2 regions of the Clostridium saccharoperbutylacetonicum N1-4(HMT) genome follow, and region 2 is predicted to be linked to the other one. Evidence: a T-box and tRNA genes for the amino acid it is inferred to sense, from the RefSeq annotation. Region 2 holds a T-box; the other holds one or more tRNA genes.
What was found. A T-box is a leader RNA that pairs with one kind of tRNA and senses whether it is charged. The one in region 2 lies ahead of leuS (leucine--tRNA ligase), so its partner is inferred to be a tRNA-Leu.

Region 1: it encodes a tRNA-Leu, which carries the amino acid that the T-box ahead of leuS (leucine--tRNA ligase) is inferred to sense. The anticodon was not compared.

The regions. Positions count from the first base shown of each region.
Region 1 covers NC_020291.1:126,617-136,781, reverse strand. Annotated here, with positions in the region: gene ftsH (ATP-dependent zinc metalloprotease FtsH) at 1-1,660, opposite strand, end outside; gene hpt (hypoxanthine phosphoribosyltransferase) at 1,734-2,273, opposite strand; gene tilS (tRNA lysidine(34) synthetase TilS) at 2,278-3,684, opposite strand; gene spoIIE (stage II sporulation protein E) at 3,886-6,282, opposite strand; tRNA gene CSPA_RS00610 (tRNA-Leu) at 6,752-6,840, opposite strand; tRNA gene CSPA_RS00605 (tRNA-Met) at 6,910-6,985, opposite strand; tRNA gene CSPA_RS00600 (tRNA-Leu) at 7,004-7,092, opposite strand; tRNA gene CSPA_RS00595 (tRNA-Met) at 7,098-7,174, opposite strand; tRNA gene CSPA_RS00590 (tRNA-Met) at 7,182-7,257, opposite strand; tRNA gene CSPA_RS00585 (tRNA-Leu) at 7,276-7,364, opposite strand; gene CSPA_RS00580 (S1 domain-containing RNA-binding protein) at 7,599-8,009, opposite strand; gene CSPA_RS00575 (FtsB family cell division protein) at 8,150-8,443, opposite strand; gene yabQ (spore cortex biosynthesis protein YabQ) at 8,520-8,912, opposite strand; gene yabP (sporulation protein YabP) at 8,921-9,214, opposite strand; gene CSPA_RS00560 (RNA-binding S4 domain-containing protein) at 9,346-9,606, opposite strand; gene CSPA_RS00555 (HU family DNA-binding protein) at 9,677-9,952, opposite strand.
Region 2 covers NC_020291.1:5,889,315-5,899,479, reverse strand. Annotated here, with positions in the region: gene CSPA_RS25860 (response regulator transcription factor) at 1-368, opposite strand, end outside; gene CSPA_RS25855 (hypothetical protein) at 564-1,244, shown strand; gene CSPA_RS25850 (FlxA-like family protein) at 1,276-1,641, shown strand; gene leuS (leucine--tRNA ligase) at 1,685-4,135, opposite strand; T-box leader at 4,439-4,652, opposite strand; gene cls (cardiolipin synthase) at 4,819-6,252, shown strand; gene CSPA_RS25835 (DUF2334 domain-containing protein) at 6,389-7,765, opposite strand; gene CSPA_RS25830 (pectinesterase family protein) at 8,030-9,115, shown strand; partial or broken gene CSPA_RS30675 (cellulase N-terminal Ig-like domain-containing protein) at 9,559-9,774, shown strand; gene CSPA_RS25825 (glycoside hydrolase family 9 protein) at 9,761-10,165, shown strand, end outside.

The DNA of each region.
Region 1 (10,165 bases), 770 kb from region 2:
CTTTATCTATTCGTGCTCCAATTTCCTCACTAAAATCTCTTACTTTACCAAAATCTCTACCAATAAACACTTCATCATGACCTGCAGTGTTATAAGATATTGTACCTATTTCTTCACTCATACCATAATCCATAACCATACTTTTAGCTATATGACTAGCTCTATCAATATCATTTTTTGCACCAGTACTAATATCCCCCATGATTAGTTTTTCAGCTACTCTTCCGCCTAAGAGACCAACCATTTCATCTTTAAGCTTTGATTTCGATGTATAAGAAGTATCTTCTTTTGGAAGATGCATAGTATAACCTCCTGCTCTTCCTCTTGGAATAACACTTATTTCATGGACCGGATCACAGTTTGGAAGTAATCTCATTACAACAGCATGCCCCGCTTCGTGGTATGCTGTCAGCTTTCTATCATGCTCTGTTATTACTCTACTCTTCTTTTCAGGTCCTGCAATTACTTTAGTTATTGCTTCTTCCATTTCCTGCATTGAAATTTGTTGCTTATCTCTTCTAACAGCAAGCAAAGCTGCTTCATTTGTTAAATTTTCTAAATCTGCTCCTGAAAAACCTGGTGTTCTTTTAGCAAGAATATCTAATTTAACATCCTCTCTAAGTGGTTTCTTTCTTGTATGAACTTTAAGAATTTCTTCTCTTCCTTTCACATCAGGGGCACCAACAATTACTTGTCTATCAAACCTTCCAGGTCTTAATAATGCTGGATCTAAGATATCAGGTCTATTTGTTGCTGCTATCATAATAATTCCTTCATTAGCACCGAAACCATCCATCTCAACAAGAAGTTGATTTAATGTTTGCTCTCTCTCATCGTGCCCTCCACCTAGTCCAGCACCTCTTTGTCTTCCAACTGCATCAATTTCATCTATGAAAACTATACATGGTGAATTCTTCTTAGCCTCTTCAAATAAACTTCTAACTCTAGATGCACCTACACCTACAAACATCTCAACAAAATCTGAACCTGATATACTAAAGAAAGGAACTCCAGCTTCTCCAGCTATCGCTTTTGCAAGCAAGGTCTTTCCTGTTCCCGGAGGACCTACTAATAATACCCCTTTAGGTATTCTTGCTCCCATCTTTATATATTTCGCTGGTAGCTTAAGAAAATCAACAATTTCTTCAAGTTCTGCCTTTTCTTCATCAGCACCTGCTATATCATTAAATGTGACTGTTTGGGTATCAGGAGTTACCATTTTAGCTTTACTTTTACCAAAATTCATAACACCCCTTCCGCCACCTCCGCCTTGTGACTGTTGAGTAAATATGAATAAAAATATAAATATCATCACTGCCATTAATATAAATGGAAGTAATGTAGCTATCCATGTTGCATTATTAGATGGTTTCTCAAAAGTTACTTTAACATCAGACTTAGGTTGTTTTTCCATCAATGATCCAACTAACTCACTTGGAGCATAAGTTGTAAAAGTTTTGCTGTCAGTAGTTCTTCCCTCTATTGTCATACTATCTTCTTTGACAACAATACTTTCTATTTCATTGGCATTCCATTTCTGTACGAATGCACTATATGCCATATCACTAGACCCTTTTCCTGTTTGATACATTGTAACCGCTGCTAGAATTAACATAACAGAACATACAATCCATACAGCCGCACTTGAATATTTTTTCATTCAAGGCCCCCCTCTCTCATCATATTTAAAATTTTACCATATCAATATTTTTATTACAATAAATTTAAACTGTCTATTTGTTGTATACCTCTGGTTTTAATATTCCTATAAAAGGTAAGTTTCTATATTTCTCCGCATAGTCTATTCCATAACCTACTATGAATCCATCAGGCACTTCAAATCCAATATACTTAACGTCTAAATCTACCTTTCTTCTAGCCGGTTTATTTAACAACGAAATTATTTCTATGCTGTTAGCATTTCTTGCACGCAAATACTTAAGCAGATAAGATAAAGTAATTCCTGTATCAACAATATCTTCAACTAATAAAATATCCTTACCTTCAATGCTGTTATCTAAATCTTTTAAAATTCTTACAACACCAGATGTTTCTGTAGAACTTCCATAGCTTGAAACAGCCATAAAATCTATCTCACACAGAACAGAAATGTTTTTAATTAACTCTGCCGCAAACAATACTGAACCCTTCAATATACCAACTACAACTAAATTCTTCCCCTCATAATCGTTACTTATTTCACTTGCAAGTTCTTTAATACGTTTATTCAAAACGTCTTCCGAAAATAATATTTCTTGTATATCCTGTTTCATAATTCTAATATTCCTTTCTTTCAACAACTACTTTTAATATATTTCCACTTTTATCTGTAATTTTATATTCTTCAGAGATTTTTATTCCAATAATCCAAGCAATTTTATTATCAAAACATAAAATAGGGATACTATCTCTTTCATCTTTAGGTATTTTCATATCAATAAAAATGTCTTTTACTTTCTTATTTCCAGTCATGCCTAAAGGAATAATTTTATCACCATTTCTTCTATTTCTCATTGAAATATTATTCTTAATTTTATCAAAATCAAAATATTTTGTGAATTTATTTTGATTTGAAATTATCTGACTCATTTCATAGTCAGTAATAACTTCGAATTTAACTATAAAATTATCTAATATAATTTCATTTGTATTTATATTGTTTTTTTCTAAAATTATATCTTCTATTTTATTATCTATATGATACTTTTCTACTTTACTTTTTATGTATATATCTCCATAGATATTCTCAGCATAAATACCATTAGGTAAATGTATCAACTTTCCTGAATTCTTTTTTGCTAAATGAAAAATTTCATATATATGCTTCATCTCAAAATCATAATTTGACTTAGAATATTTTATTAATGCATTTCTTAACACTCTTGTTGCTATAGGCTCTTCTTCAATAAATATTTCCTTTTTTATTATAAAATAAGCACTATCCTCTATACAATATTTATTGTATAAACTTAAAGCTAAATTTTCAATGAATTCATTGTCCTTTTGTAATAATAAAGCCATTCTATTCAAAGCATCTATTATGTCCTCATTAAAATTTTCTTTCATATATGGTAATATATCTAATCTTATTTTATTTCTGTTATAAATCCTTTCAAAATTTGTTTTATCAATTCTTGGATTTAATTTTTTTAATTCTATATATCCTTCTACTTCACTTCTTGATAAACACAAAATTGGTCTTATTATCTTTCCATCTCTTGAAGCTTTAATTCCTCCAAGCCCATCGAGTCCTGTTCCTCTCATAAGTCTAAATAAAATTGTTTCAGCTTGATCATTTGCATTGTGTGCAGTTGCAATTTTGTTAAATCCCTCTTTTTCTGAAATTTCTTCAAAGAAATCATATCTAGCCTTTCTTCCTGCCATTTCAGATGATAATCTATGTTCTTTAGCATAAATATTTATATCTAAACGTCTAACAAAACATTTTATCCCCATCGTATTGCAAATATCAATTACATATTCTTCATCACCAATTGCATCTGCCCCTCTCAAAAGGTGATTTAAATGCGCAGCTGCTATCTCAATATCTAATTCTTGTCTTAACTCCAGCAAAATATTCAAAAGACACAAAGAATCTGGGCCACCAGAGAGAGCAACTAAAATCTTATCCTTACTTTTTAATAACTTATTATCTCTAATATAAGATAGTACTTTTCTGTCCAAAAATAAACACTCCTATTATTATATAATACTGCATAATATATTTTACGCATATATTTTTCCAATGTAAACATTATTGCCTTAATTTTTTTCTGCAAACCTTTTTAATATAAATTATAAAAGCTGCTTCAAAACTAATAATACACTAAAGTTTTAAAACAGCTATTTATAATATCTCATAAAATAGGAAAATAACAATACTCCTTAGCTATCCAAATAAATTTTTGAAACTATTACTGTCATATCATCTTTAACTATGCCTCCACTTAATTTCTTCGCTCTATTTAATATTTTTTCAGATAGTTCTCTAGGACCCGCATTAACATTCTTTAAATACTCTTCAATCCAACTTACTTCTCCAAAGCTATACCTTTCAATATCTAAAACACCATCACTTATATTTACCAATATATCACCAGGCTTTAAAACTTCTTTTATTCTTTCAACCTCCACCTCATCTACAAGTCCCAATGGCAAATTCTTTGAATTAATAACCTTCACCTCACTCCCTCTCTTAATAAAGCTTGAGACTGCACCTATTTTCACAAAAACGCCTTGACCAGTATATAAATCAATTTTACTCAAGTCCAATGTCGCATATTTTTCATTTTCTACAAATCTCATTCCCATTATAGAATTAACTGTATTTACTGTTATGTTTTCATCAAATCCAGCCTCCATAAGTTTTTCTACTAAATCAACAGTTGATTTACTTTCTTCCTTCGCCTCTGGACCAAAACCCATTCCATCACTTAAAATCGTCATATATGATCCATCAACAACTCTTCCAAAACTATAACTATCTCCTATTTCCTTTTCTCCACTTTTAGGTTCAACAGATACATAAGAGACCATACGATATTTGGGTTTTTCTTCTATTTTTATAATACGTTGATTTGTTTCAGTATCGATACTACTTCCATCATCTCCTATACGAACTCTAATATTAAGATTATTGTTTAACAATGATACTATATTTTTTTCACAATAATTAAAATTCTCATAATCATTCATATTTATTCTAATTTTACTTCTACCATTTTTATCCACATAACAAAAAACATCACTATAATTTATTAAATTTTTATTCAAAATTCGTTTTGTTATACCTTCTAATTCTACATCAATATTAACTTCTTTCTTAAAGCTACCTAGAAGATCGTTTAAGGTTCGAGATATATTGGATATATGTTCTGATAATATCTCCCTCCCCTCTGCCAACCTGTTTTTTATTGTTTCATTTACACTGTAATTATTTACAATTGATTCAGCACATTTCAAAATCGTAAAATTTTTAATACATTTTTTTTGTAAATATTCTGGTATTTCTAATTTTCCCTCCTCACATCTTTGTATTAGTATTTGAAATGCATTAAATGTCTGATGAAAATCTTTTTTCCAGCATAAAATCCTATTCTCACAGTTGCAACAACTTCTATCTGCTAAATTCTCTACTAAAGCACTTCCTTTCGATTTAATCAATAAATTTTCATTATCATTAGTATTGAGTAAGCACTTTGACACATTTGCCAGTACATTTGTTAATTCTTTTAACTTAAAAGTAAATTCCTCTTTCATTGAATTCAATTGAATTTCCCCTAAAGATGCCTTTTTTACATATGGATTTATCTCAATTTCAATACTTTCATATATAAGCTTTGGTATGCATAAGAATAAAAAAGAACTAGCTAAGACCTCAACAGCCAACTTTAAGGTTACTGAATTTGAATATAACGCCAGTGCAGAATAAATTATTATACTTGAAAGTATTGAAAATATTTTTCCTGTATCTTTAAATATTCCAATTATCAGTCCTCCAACACCAAAAAAAGCCACACTATACATCATGTTATTAGATGCAATCCCAATCATTATTCCCATTAAAACTCCAATCATAGCTCCATATGTAGCTCCTCCTATATAGGCAATTACCAGAACTAATGTTAATGCACATATATTTCTTATTGAATAATCAACAAAATCAACGTTTCCTATCCCTGCAATTAATAAGCATAAAAACATACTTATACTAACTAACTCTTCAGATGAATATAAATAACTAGTATTAATTACTTCTAGAGAATTTATCGCATATTTTATAACATAATATATTGGTACAATAATTAATGTTTCTATTATGCTCAAAGTTATATCTATTCCCAGTTCATATTTACTAATCCAAAGACCATAAAAAAAGAAACTGATTAAAATGATAATAAAACCTATTAACTCCCTCTTTCTTTTCCTTGTTGTTGGTATAGAAGTATAATATATCATTATTAAAAATACAGAGGTTACATATGCATATCCATCTGTTAATAGATTATTTATTGATAAATATCCCATGGCAACTCCCGTTGCTGCTGCAAAATTGTCTTTTTTATTTCCCTTTGTAACAATAGCTATTAAATAAGCTAATCCAATCGGAGCTATTCCACTTCTATCTGATTGATTTAATAACAAACTTACTCTTCCAAGTAAAATCCCAGCTATCAAAATAGTGCATAATCTTACTAAAGATGTTTTTATCCCTATGTTCCTTTTTACATTTGTCACTTTGTTTATCTCTTGATATTTGTCTACACCTAACCCATACTGCACATCAGCTCGCCTCATTTCCAAATAATGTAATATGATTATAGCATCTATATTTTACGATATATGTCATAAGGTGTTTCACTAATTAAAAATTCGTTGGACAACTTCATCTAAAATTCACTAATATACAATTATTTAATATGTTATTTTCCTTATCATAAATTTTACTAAAAACTCTGTGCACCTCCATGAAAAAGCGGGTATACAGGTTAATTTATAACTTTTACTCCACATAATTATTTTGTCGTTAATCTTGCCTTATTAGTAGTTTATATATAATTATTTTTTCATAAAAATAAAAAAGCATGAATAGTACTCTACACCTATTCAAACTTCTCTTACTAACCGCAACAAAACGACCACGCTGTTTATTTATTGACACTTATAAATTATCAAATGACGAAATTACTTTATAACTTTTTGCAAATATACTTAATAACAAAAAAAGACCTAAGCTTTTGCTTAAATCTTTTGGTGCCGAAGACCGGAATCGAACCGGTACGGTGTTTAACCACCGCAGGATTTTAAGTCCTGTGCGTCTGCCAGTTCCGCCACTTCGGCATATTCTAATCACATCATGTATATAATTACGACATTTTAATATTTCATAATAAAAATTATTCTTTATTTTGGTTGCGGAGGCAGGACTTGAACCTACGACCTTCGGGTTATGAGCCCGACGAGCTACCAACTGCTCCACCCCGCGTTATTCTATATTTTATTATGGTGCCGAAGACCGGAATCGAACCGGTACGGTGTTTAACCACCGCAGGATTTTAAGTCCTGTGCGTCTGCCAGTTCCGCCACTTCGGCACACATGGTAGCGGAAATAGGACTTGAACCTACGACACCTCGGGTATGAACCGAGTGCTCTAGCCAGCTGAGCTATTCCGCCATATTAATGGTTGCGGGGGCAGGACTTGAACCTACGACCTTCGGGTTATGAGCCCGACGAGCTACCAACTGCTCCACCCCGCGTTATTTTATATTTTATTATGGTGCCGAAGACCGGAATCGAACCGGTACGGTGTTTAACCACCGCAGGATTTTAAGTCCTGTGCGTCTGCCAGTTCCGCCACTTCGGCACACTTTGCTATCAACTAAGTGTCAACAACAAAGCTAATTATAATATATAATTATTATACTGTCAACATCTTTTTATTATAAAAAATATATGACGTAATTCAAATCAAAATTTATAATAAATCAAACAAATTAATTAGTGCAGAACAAGTTTTAAAGCATACACTTACAAACTATATTCTGCACATCAAATTCAAAATAATTCCATCTATAAATATTTATTGCAACTAAAAAATCTAATAACCTTTCTTTCCACCTTTTCCCTTAAATTCTTGATGCTTCTTTACATCCTGCATTCTTTCTTCACTATCTTTTAAGAATTTAGACATAATATCTTCAAAGTTCCCCGAATTAGAAGGTTTCTTCTTATCAGTTGCCTTCCAATCAATTTCTGCTGGTTTAACTGATTTTCTTTGAACATTTGCTTGTTTTATTGAAAGACTAATTTTCCCATTGTCATCTATTGAGATAACTTTTACCTTCACTTTATCTTGCTCGTTAAGATGTTCCCTAATATCCTTTACGTAAGAATCCGCAACTTCTGAAATATGAACTAATCCAGTTTTGCCTTCAACCTCAATAAAAGCTCCAAAATTCGTAATGTTTATCACTGTGCCCTCTACTATGTTTCCTGCCAATAAGGTCATGTTTAAAAGACTCCTCCTTAAATTTTAAAATATATAAATTATAAGAACAAACTAAATTATAAGTATGTTCTTTAATTAGAAATGCAATTTAATAGTTACTATAATTATCGAGCTTTACACATCTTTCTATATACTAAAAGCTAATTAGAATTTTTATTTGTTGTCTCACTATTAACAACTTTTTCGCCAGGTTTAATCATCCCAAGCCTCTCCCTTGCCAATTTTTCAAGATAATCAGGAGAATCGGAATTGATTTTTTCAGCCTCATCCTGAAGTCTTTGGTTTTTTTGATTAATCTCATCTAATTGCAGTTGCTTACTATCTATTTCTTTTTGAATCCTACTTATTGTTATACTTTGCCTAATGTAACTAAACGCAAAGAACACAATAAATCCAACAATTATTACTCTTTTTAATATTAACTTTTTTTTCATCTATAGAACCTCTATTTTGTAAATTCTCTTAAATCTATTGTAATCACTATATTGCTATTATTCAAGTAATTTTTTCTTATTTCTTTCTATCAGCAATTTTATACGCAATCATTTTTAATGGATACCTTATATTTTTTAATAGTATTCGAATTAATTTATAAAATAACTTAGCTATTATTATTTCACTTTTATAAAAATATTTACTTAGAAGTCTAAAGTATAATAAAGTAGAAATCACTATAAAAATATATACATACGGAGTTAAAAAAGCATAATTAATATATAAGAGAAAAGAAAATACTATCAACGCAATAAGTACACAAAAAAGCATATCTTCTATCACATTCAATATTTTAAAAGAATTTAGTCCTCGTATCACTCTATATATATCAAATAATATTCCCGTTATAATACCTCCAATTACACTATAAATAACAAGATTGATCTGCATATTTAATTCTAATGGCATACTACTACCTACTTAAATAATTTACTTATTATAGTTTCATTACTTTTTTTAGATACCTTCCCATTATAAACTACAGATCCAATATTTCCAGCTATTATAACGTCACCATTCTGCACATCTAACTTATTCATTTTTAGATCTTCTCCCTTAATAGTTAAATTACCTAAACTAGTGGTTAAATCAATTTTTAATTCATCAAAACTTATAACTTCAATTACACCACTTAAAGTTATTTTTTTTCTATTCTCTAAAAATAAATTACATCTATTATCTTCAACTTTATTTTCCACTTTTTTCTCCATTAAAGATTCCTCCATTTATTTTTTCTTATATAATATATGTTTGTCTATTTCAATTTAGAATTCAGAACCTTTAATAAGTTAAGTATTTTTTATTTCTTACGTAAAAAGAGTAGATAAGCATTTCACTTTTTCTACTCCTTATCTTCTTCCCCTTCAATAATCACATACATTTCTTTTGCATCTTCTTTTTTAACATGTTCAGCTATGTTAATTATCTCAGCTTTTAAAATCCTATTTGCAAATGTTATTTGAATAATATCTCCTTCTTTTACTGATGTAGAAGGTTTTGCCTGCTTATCATTTATCAATATTCTCCCGCTTTCACATACTTCCTTAGCAACAGTTCTTCTCTTTATGATACGCGATACTTTTAAATATTTATCTAGCCTCATACTTTTCTCCTTTATTAAAAGAACCCGAGAAAACTCGGGCTCACATTTACGCTGTGTAAATTTAATTTTATTACTTATTTACTTTATCTTTAAATTCTTTACCAGCTTTGAATACTGGAACTGTAGTTGCAGGAATTTTTATAACTTCCTTAGTTCTAGGATTTCTTCCTTCTCTAGCAGCTCTTTCTCTTGTTTCAAAAGTTCCAAATCCAACTAATTGAACTTTTTCACCCTTTTCTAGTGCTTCTTCAACACTTTCAATTAAAGCCTTTAGCGCTAATTCTGCATCTTTTTTTGTTAATTTACTTTTTTCTGCCATGCTAGTAATTAATTCTGCTTTATTCACAATAACATCCTCCTTAAAAATCCAGTTTTATATTTTTAACTGTTTTCTTTATGTACTAAATTGCACCTCTTTATTATATAACCTCTTTAGCTAACCGTCTATAGAAAAACGCTTTCTTTTGCTACATATAACTAAATAATCCAATAAATCGTTACAATATAGTTCTTTTATAAAGTATTATTCTGCATAAATTAGAAAATTCCTTTATTAAAT
Region 2 (10,165 bases):
AAGTCTATTCGTCTGAAAATACTATTCATTCTAGCAATAAGTTCCAAGGGACTAAAAGGTTTAGTTAGATAATCATCTCCACCAAGTTTAAGACCAGTAATTTTATCAGATTCAGTATCTTTGGCTGATACAATTATTATTGGGACACAACTTTTAAGTCTTATTAAAGAACAAAGAGCATATCCATCTATTTCAGGCATCATAATATCTATTATGAGCATATCAGCTTGTCTTCTATTAAATGCTTCAAGGATATCACGTCCGTTTGTAAATATTTCAACATCAAAGCCTTCTTTAAGTAGAAAAGATTTTATTATATTACAAATATTGATTTCATCGTCAGCAATATATATTAATTTTTTATCCATGAAATTAATTCACCTCAAAATATATTTTATCATATGTAAATACGAATGCTATTTTAAATTTTACTTATAACTCTTTTGCCACAAAATTGCCACAAAGTTGCCACAGCACTACGTTAGATTTTAAGAAATACATGTCGATTAAATAAGTATAGGAGAAAATATATGCAGGGAAGCAGGTTAAAGGAGAGAATTATAATGAACACAATAAGTAGTAATCAAAACAGTATGGAAGTGTATCTTGAGAGAAGGATACAATCAGCAAGAGCTTTACAACAATATAAGGTAGAGCAGCAAAAAAGACAAGAAGAAAATGATTTGGTTTCAATAAGTCAACAAGGGATGCAAGCAATGGGGAATGCTACACAAAGCTTGTCAAATAATAATCCATTGAGCAGCTTAGTTGAAGCAGGAACAATAACTCAAGATCAAGCAAATGCTGTTCAAAGTGTTTTTCAATCTAGGGGAAGAGAAATTCAAACTTCAGGAACCTACAGCAATATAACTAAATCTCAAAACCCTTTAGAAAGCTTAATAACTGCAGGAACAATAACCCAAGATCAAGCAGATTCAATTAAAAGTACATTAGATGCAGCAAGGGATGCAGATAAATCAAGTTCAAGTACAACCAGTACAAGTACAAAAACAAATCCATTGGATAGTTTGGTAACAGCAGGGACAATAACTCAAGCCCAAGAGGATGCAATTGAAAGTGTTTTTGAAGAATTAATGAAATCACATGAGGCAAGAAATAATCAAGAGACAACTAATAAAACAAATCCATTAAGTGGCCTAATATCAGCAGGAACAATAACACAGGATCAAGCAGATGCTATTAGCAGTGCTTTTGAAGCAACAATGAGCTTTAAAAGTTTTTAATAAATTCATAATTATATGAGGGAGGAATATAATGAGTATTTCATCAATATCGTCAATGACAAGTACATCATATACTTCTACAAGTAGCACAAGTAGTGATACAAGTGCTCTTGAAAAACAAAAAGAAAGTTTAGAGAAGCAACTACAAGAAATTCAATCAAGTAATGATGATGAGAAAACAAAGCAATCAAAGGCTAAACAAATTCAATCACAAATTCAAAATATTGAATCACAAATTGAACAAAAAAAATCTAGCAACACAAGTAAAGCAGCACCACCATCAAAGCCACCAGAAAAACCAACTGGTGAAAAAAATGTAAAGGTAAATACTAATGCAAATGCAACAACACAAGTTTCCGATGAGGAAAGTGGTAACATAATTAATACTTATGCTTAGGAAGATGTTAGACATGAAAAAAAGTGGCCTTGAGGCCACTTTTTTATTTTACAACTATATTAACAAGTCTTCCTTTAATTACAATAACTTTAACAATATTTTTACCTTCAGTATTTTCTTTAATAGTTTCATTTTCTAAAGAAGCGGCTTTAATACCTTCTTCATCTAAGTTTGAAGCTACCATGATTTTTGATTTTATCTTACCATTAATTTGTATAGCAATTTCAACTTCATCTTTAACTAAAGCTGAAGGATCAAATTCAGGGAAGCTCTCATTAAAGATTGTTGAAGTATTTCCAAGTAAGCTCCATTGTTCTTCAGCGAAGTGAGGAGCAAATGGTGCAAGTAATTTTACGAAATCAGTTATAGTTGCTTTTAAGAAATTTGCATTCTTAACATTTTCTTGAGTATATTTGTTTAGTGCATTAGTAAGTTCCATAAGTCTTGCTATTGCAGTGTTAAATTGCATTTTATCTCCATCTTCAGTAACACCTCTGATTGCAGTATGCTTCCAGAAGTTCAATTCTTTTTCAGCTGAATCTATGGAATCTTTAACATTTTCATTTGAATCTATTATAGCTCTACAAGTATCAAGTATCCTTTCAATTCTATCTACAAATTTGCCTACAGATTTAATACCATCGTCGCTCCAAGCTCCACCTTCAGTATATCCAAAGCCAAACATTAGATACATTCTAAATACGTCAGCACCATATTCTTTAATGTAGTCATCTGGGGAAATTGTATTTCCTTTTGATTTACTCATTTTAAGTCCATCTGGTCCTAAAATTAAGCCTTGGTGAGTTAAACTTAAGAATGGTTCGTCAAAGTTTAGGTATCCCATGTCTCTTAAAGCTTTTGTTATAAATCTCGCATATAATAAGTGCATACAGGCATGTTCTGGTCCACCAACATATTTATCCACAGGAAGAATCTTGTTGATTTTTTCTGGATCAAAAGGTGCATCTGCATTTTTATTATCTGCATATCTTAAATAATACCATGAAGAACATACAAAAGTATCTAAAGTGTCAGCTTCTCTCTTAGCAGGCTTACCACAACAAGGACAAGTTGTATTTACGAATTCTTCAGATTTTCCAAGTGGTGATTTACCATCTGGAGTAAATTCAACATTATAAGGAAGTTCTACTGGAAGATCTTTTTCAGGAACAGGAACTATTCCGCAGGTCTCACAATATATAATTGGAATTGGAGCACCCCAATATCTTTGTCTTGAAACTAACCAGTCTCTTAATCTGAAGTTTATCTTCATTTGTCCTAATTCATCTTTTTCTAAATCTTCAACTATTTTCTTTTTAGCTTCCTCAGTAGTTAAACCATCAAATTTACCAGAGTTAACAAGCACTCCATATTCACAATAAGGAAGTTCTGGGTCAGTGTTATCTTTATCAGTTATAACTCTTTCTATTGGCAAATTAAATTTAGTTGCAAAAGCAAAGTCCCTTTCATCATGAGCAGGAACTGCCATAACGCATCCAGTACCGTAAGTAGCTAATACATAATCAGAAATCCAAATAGGAACTACTTTTCCGTTAATAGGATTTATAGCATAAGCTCCTGTGAATACACCAGTCTTTTCTTTTGTATTTGATTGTCGTTCAATTTCAGATTGTTTAGCAGCAGCTTCTTTATATTCTTCAACAGCAGCCTTATATTCTGGAAGAGTTAGCTTATCAACTAATTTATTTTCAGGTGCTAGAACTACATAAGTAACACCATTTAAAGTATCAACTCTTGTTGTAAAGACATCAAATTTTAAATCAGAATCTTTAACTTTGAAAGTAACTTGTGCACCATAAGATCTTCCAATCCAGTGCTTTTGCATAGATTTAGTTTTTTCTGGCCAATCTAAATCATCTAGTTTATCAAGTAATTCATCGCCATAATCAGTTATTTTAAAGAACCATTGAGTAAGGTCTTTCTTTGTAACTTCAGTGCTACATCTTTCACAAGCACCATCGACAACTTGTTCGTTAGCTAAAACTGTGTTGCAAGATGGACACCAATTTACTGGAGCCTTTTTTCTATAAGCTAGCCCTTTTTCATAAAGCTTCAAGAATAACCATTGAGTCCATTTATAGTAATCAGGAAGACAAGTAACAACTTCATTTTCCCAGTTGAACATTGCGCCCATAGATTTCAATTGTTTTTCCATTGTTTCAATATTCTTTAAAGTAGAATCTTGAGGATGGATTCCTGTTTTTATAGCATAGTTTTCAGCAGGTAAGCCAAAAGCATCAAAGCCCATTGGTTGGAATACGTTATATCCTTGCATCCTCTTAAGTCTTGCCCATGAATCTGTTGGACCATAGTTAAACCAGTGCCCAGCATGTAATTGAGCACCTGATGGATAAGAAAACATTTCAAGAGTATAAAGCTTCTTATCTAAATTTTCAGTATTAAACTTATAAGTTTCATTTTCTTCCCATATTTTTTGCCATTTGGCATCGATTTTAGTTCCGTAATTTGACATTATGTAGCCTCCCCTTTGAATCAGTTTACAGTGCACAATTTACAGTTGAAGGATGAATCATTACATGATTTCTACAATTTGTAAAGTGTTAGCTGAATAACTGCTAGAAATTTATTTGATTGTGTCTTATATAATATAATTTTAACCAGCAAGATGCTGATTTAATCAGTTAGCAGTTAAAGTTGCAAAATAACAATTTAGGATAAAAAAATTATAAATTATTCAAAATCCAGTGGATTTTGTTCCATAACTGAAAACTACAAATTATTAACTGTTAACTGCAAAAAAGCTTTCATCTCTATGCAAAGAGACGAAAGCATAATTTCCGTGGTACCACTCTTAATTAAAAGAAAAACAAAGTTAATTCTTCTCACTTAATATTTTAACGGTTTTACCGTACTTGCTTCGAACAAGTAAGCTCATAGGCAAGTTCATAATAATATAACACTGTTTTACACCATACAACAGCTCTCTTAAAGATATATCTATTACTAATACTCCTATTCATAGCATAATATAAAATTTTAATAACATTATATATTAAAATTTCTACAAAAGTCAAGAATTCTATTTAATAGAGACTTCGTCATTAATTGACAATTGATAAGTGAACATTGATAATTGAAATATAAATATAATATAATTGGTACAGAGAGTTTTAAAAGGGGAAGAAAGTGATATATATGGATATAATTTTAGTCTTAATAACTATAATTTTAATATTAAATATAATATTTGCATTTTCACTTATTTTTTTAGAAAGAAAAGATCCGACTACAACATGGGCATGGCTTTTAATAGTAATGATTTTGCCAGGCATTGGATTTTGGATTTATATTTTACTTGGTCAAAATTTAAGCAGGCAAAAGATTTTCAAGAAAAAAATAAGAATAGATGAAAATAAAAGAAAAAATTTACTTGATACCTATGAATCAACCTATCATGTACATGATGGTGGAGAAAAGTTTATAGATTTAAGAAAGCTAAATTTCAATCATTCAGGAGCAAATTACACAACGAATAATAAGGTGAGAGTTTTCATAAATGGTGAAGATAAGTTTAAACAATTAATACAAGACATCAGAAAAGCTAAAAAATATATTCATATAGAGTATTACATTTTTAAAGCAGACTCACTTGGGAAGACTATCCTTGAAGAACTTGCGAAAAAGGCTAAGAGTGGAGTAGAGGTTAGGCTTTTAGTTGACAGCATGGGGTCTCGTATGTTAACTAAAAAGGTTCTTAAAAATTATTTGAATGCTAAAGGAAAATATGCATTATTTTTCCCAGGAATTTTGCCTCATATAAATACTCGTATAAACTATAGAAACCATAGAAAGATAGTAGTAATTGATGGTAGATATGGATATGTTGGTGGATATAATGTTGGAGAAGAATATATAAATAAAGATAAAAATATTGGTTTTTGGAGAGATACTCATGTAAGAATTCAAGGTGAAGCTGTTAGTGATTTAAATGAACGGTTTTTGCTTGATTGGTGTCATGCTTCAAAAGAAGAAATTAGTAATTACAACAAATATGAAAAAGAATTTCCAAAAGATTTTGGTGATGTAGGAATACAGATTGTAACAAGTGGGCCAGATCATAAAGAAGAATACATAAGAAATGCTTATTTAAAATTAATAAATAATGCAAAAAAGAGCTTATATCTAGAAACTCCATATTTAGTTTTGGATACACCTATATTGGAGTCTTTGAAAATATCTGCATTATCAGGAGTAGATGTAAGAATAATAATACCTGGTAAACCAGATCATTTTTTCATGCAGTGGGCTGCAAGTTCTTATGTAGGTGAACTTTTAGAAGCGGGAATAAAGGTGTATAGTTACCAAAATGGATTTATTCATGCAAAAACAATAATTGCTGATGGTACAGTAATGAGTATAGGAACTGCTAATTTTGATATTAGAAGTTTTAAGCTTAATTTTGAAGTAAATGCATTTATTTTTGATAATAGGATTGCTATAGATGGGGAAAATCAATTCTTCAGAGATATTGACGAGTCAGAAGAAATAACAAAGGAAGTTTATAATAACAGAAGTATTTCACTTAAAATTAAAGAATCTCTAATAAGGTTGGTATCTCCAATTCTATAATAAATTTGCTATTTTCATTAATAAAATAATGATTTGAGAACTGCAACGAGGATAATATTATTTTAAACAGGATATGTGCCTCAACTTGTTTTGTGACCAATTTTAGCAGGTACATATTCTATAAAAAATTTTCTTTTTAAAGATCTGTTACTTTAATGAACCTATATCCTTTTTTCTCTAAGATAGTTATTAATTTTTTAAAATTTGAATTTTCAATATATGTAAAAGTTGGAGCAGAATTTTTATCTTCTGCTAAAGTGATACAATCATTTTCTAAAAGTGGATGAAAAAATACACTTCCCATTATAGCTTTATTATTATTTTTATCTATTTTATTTAAAGTAAGCTCTTCTTTACCAATAGGAATATAGTCAAGCGGAGTTGAAATATAGTAAGAAGTTTTATTATATGGACTAAGTTGGGGCTTTGTTAAATCAGCTTTATTTCGACCAAAATCATTAAATGGATAGTATAATATTTTAAAATACTTTTCTGCTATTTTATTTTGTGTTGGCGTAATTTCATAATGTGGTGCTTCAAAGAAACCTATTGGTATATCTAAATATGAAGCGGTGTTAATAGCTTTTTGGATTTTTTCTTCAAAATTTTTTACAGAAGGATCATATTTTCCAAATTCAAAACCTATCCCAGATTCAACATCACCTAACTGATGAGTGTAGCCATGAAGGCCGATTATTCCATTATGTGCAGTAAAATAATCTAAACTGTATACCATTTCGGCAATTTCAAAATTATTTTTGGTTAATGGATCATTATCAATTCCTTGGTTAGGAATAACGTATCTTGGAATCCATGCAATGTGGTAAGGAATATTTTTTTGATACATATAATTTGCCATTATACGGAGCTTTTCAAAATAATCTTTAGAATAAGATTGGGAAGATAAACCTACATCTTCAAAACGAATAAGGCCTATTTGATTTATTTTGGATTTATATGGAGCAGGTTTTGTGTTATCGAAACCATTTATCTTACAATTTATTATCTTATTATTTTTATCCCACCTAGTATAGAGGTTAAATATATGAGAAAAATCAAAAAAACTTATATAATATATATTTTCATCATTTAATAATTTTTTCTTCAATGTAAATTCGTTGTTTAGAAATTTAACTGTATTTTGAGATAAATCAATTAAATAAAATTTATTATCAATCTCAATACGTAATAAATTATTTATTTTACTAATTTTTCCATTTAACTGTTCGATAAATTCATTTAAGCATATGTAATGTCTGTTTTTATCTAAATAAATTGGAAGTTTGAGTGTTAAAGTTTTTCCATTAATTATAAATTTAACATTATCTTGAATCATATCAAAACCATTAAAGGTATTAAAGTCTATATTAAGTTTAGTATTGGTTGATTCAGCAGAAGCTTCGTTTTGAATTTGTTCCACATTATCAGTTTGACTTGTTTTTTTAGTGGTGCAGCTTATTAAAAAAAGTATTATAAATATTATTAAAACAGAAAAAAATTTTCGATTTATCATTCATATTTCCTCCCTATTTTTTTAGCATACCTTATTCTATTGTATGTACATAGATTTTTTTTATTATTTATGTTATAAGAAATTTCGTTAAAATTTTTATCTTAAAATGCACATTTTTGCGAGTAAAAGAGAGAAATTAATTAAATCCATAAAATAATTGCATTTAACGATTGATTTTGTAGGATTAAAGAAATTAATCTATATATATGTTCAAAATTATGAGAATATTAAGTTATAACTAGCATTATATGGGGGAGACATATTATGAAAAAAAGTAGATTAAATAAATCAATTGCAGCGTTTATGTTAGGCTTTGTAATTATTGGAACGGTTATTGGATCAAAACAAATTACTTTCGCAGCAACTAATAGCAAAGCTGCTGCTAATGCAGCAACAAATTATGATGTTGTTGTTGCTAAAGATGGTAGTGGAAATTTTAAAACAATCACAGATGCTTATAACTATTTGATACGTTCCAATAGTGGATCTACGAGAAAAACCATATACGTTAAAAATGGTGTTTATAAAGAACAACTTACCATTTCAAGATCTTCTATAACTATAATCGGTGAAAGTAAAAATAATACAATACTTACCTATAATGTTGCAAATGGAGATCCTAAACCTACTGGGGGTACTTATAACTCAGCAGATTGTGCAGCTTTAACTGTTGCTGCAAATGACTTTAATGCAGAAAATATTACTTTTGAAAACAGTCATTTAAAGGATACTGGTAAAGATGTTCAGGCATCTTGTATTTATACTTATGGAGATAGAATTACTTTCACTAATTGTAATTTTTATAGTGGGCAAGATACCTTATGTGCATATACCTATGGTGCAAATAAATCTAGAGCTTATTTTAAGAATTGTTTTATACAAGGTAGCGTTGACTTTATTTGGGGAGGTGCTACTGCATTATTTGAGAATTGTACATTAAATGATATAAGAGATGGGGGGATGTATACAGCTGCTAACACTCCTAAAGGTCAGAAATTTGGATATGTATTTTTAAATTGCACTTTAACCGCTAATGAAGATGTTAATTACACATTCAAAACTAATCCTCGTTGGAAAACACCTTCAACAGTTTATCTTGGAAGAACTTATGGGGACTACTGTCACGTATCATATATAAATTGTAATCTAAATGCACCAGTTAACTCAGCAGGTTGGCTAAAGATGAACAATAATGTAAATAATACTGCTCTTTTAGAGGAATATGGATGCAAAGGTACTGGTGCTAATAGATCTAAGAGAGTATCCTGGTCAAAAGCTATTACTAGCAATGAAGCGTCTAAGTATACAAAGGCTAATATTTTATCAGGAAATGACGGTTGGAAACCATAAGTTAAAAGTTATCAATTATTAATAAAATCAACATTTTAATTGACTGTATCAGATATGATATAGTCCTTATATATTTCAATATGTATTATTCCTATATATTTTTTAGTGTAATACTTACTTTATTGCATGTACCTACATTTTTTTATTATTTATGTTATAGGAAAGTTTGTTGAAATTTTTATCTTAAAATGCATATTTTTGCGAGTAAAAGAGAGAAATTAGTTAAATACATAAAATAATTGCATTTAATGATTGATTTTGTAGATTACAAGAAAGTAGTATTTATATATATCCCAAATTATGAGAATATTAAGCTATATATTATATTAGGGGGAAGTTATTTATGAAATCAAAGAAAATAATTGCATTAATGTCAGCCGTAGTTATATGCGCAGGCATGATCACAAGTTATAAATCAAGTAGGGTAAAAACCAGATGATAAGAAAAAGATTGTATTTAGAGCAGAAACTAAAGATCGTAAATTCAGAGTTGTTTCTACTGCGACAAAAGAGGTAGTTTACGAAGGGGAAATTACTGGACTTGCTTATGATAAGGCAGCTAAAGAAACAGATTGTTTTGGTGATTTCTCTTCAGTTAATACACCAGGTACATATAGAATTGAAACAGATAGTTTAGGTAGTTCCTTTGAATTTACTTAAAAATTATATTATAAATGAAGCTCAAAACATTGTGGCTTTAGATAAAAATGATAATTACAATGTCCCTAATGGAACAGATTATTATTGGGGTAGTAATATGCAGGTAATCAATAATGCCGTATTGCTTGCAGAAGCATATAAAATTATGCCTAATAAAGAATATTTAGAATATGCAAAAGAACATATTAACTATTGTTTGGGCAAAAACTCATTAGGTATGTCTTATGTTACAGGTTATGGTTCAAATTCTATGAAACATCCGCATCATAGACCATCAACGGCACAAGGAGCAGCAGTACAAGGTATGATTGCAGGTGGTTCAAATAAAAATTTAGAAGATCCACTTGCAAAAAATCTTTTGAAGGATAAAGCTCCTGCTAAATGTTATTTA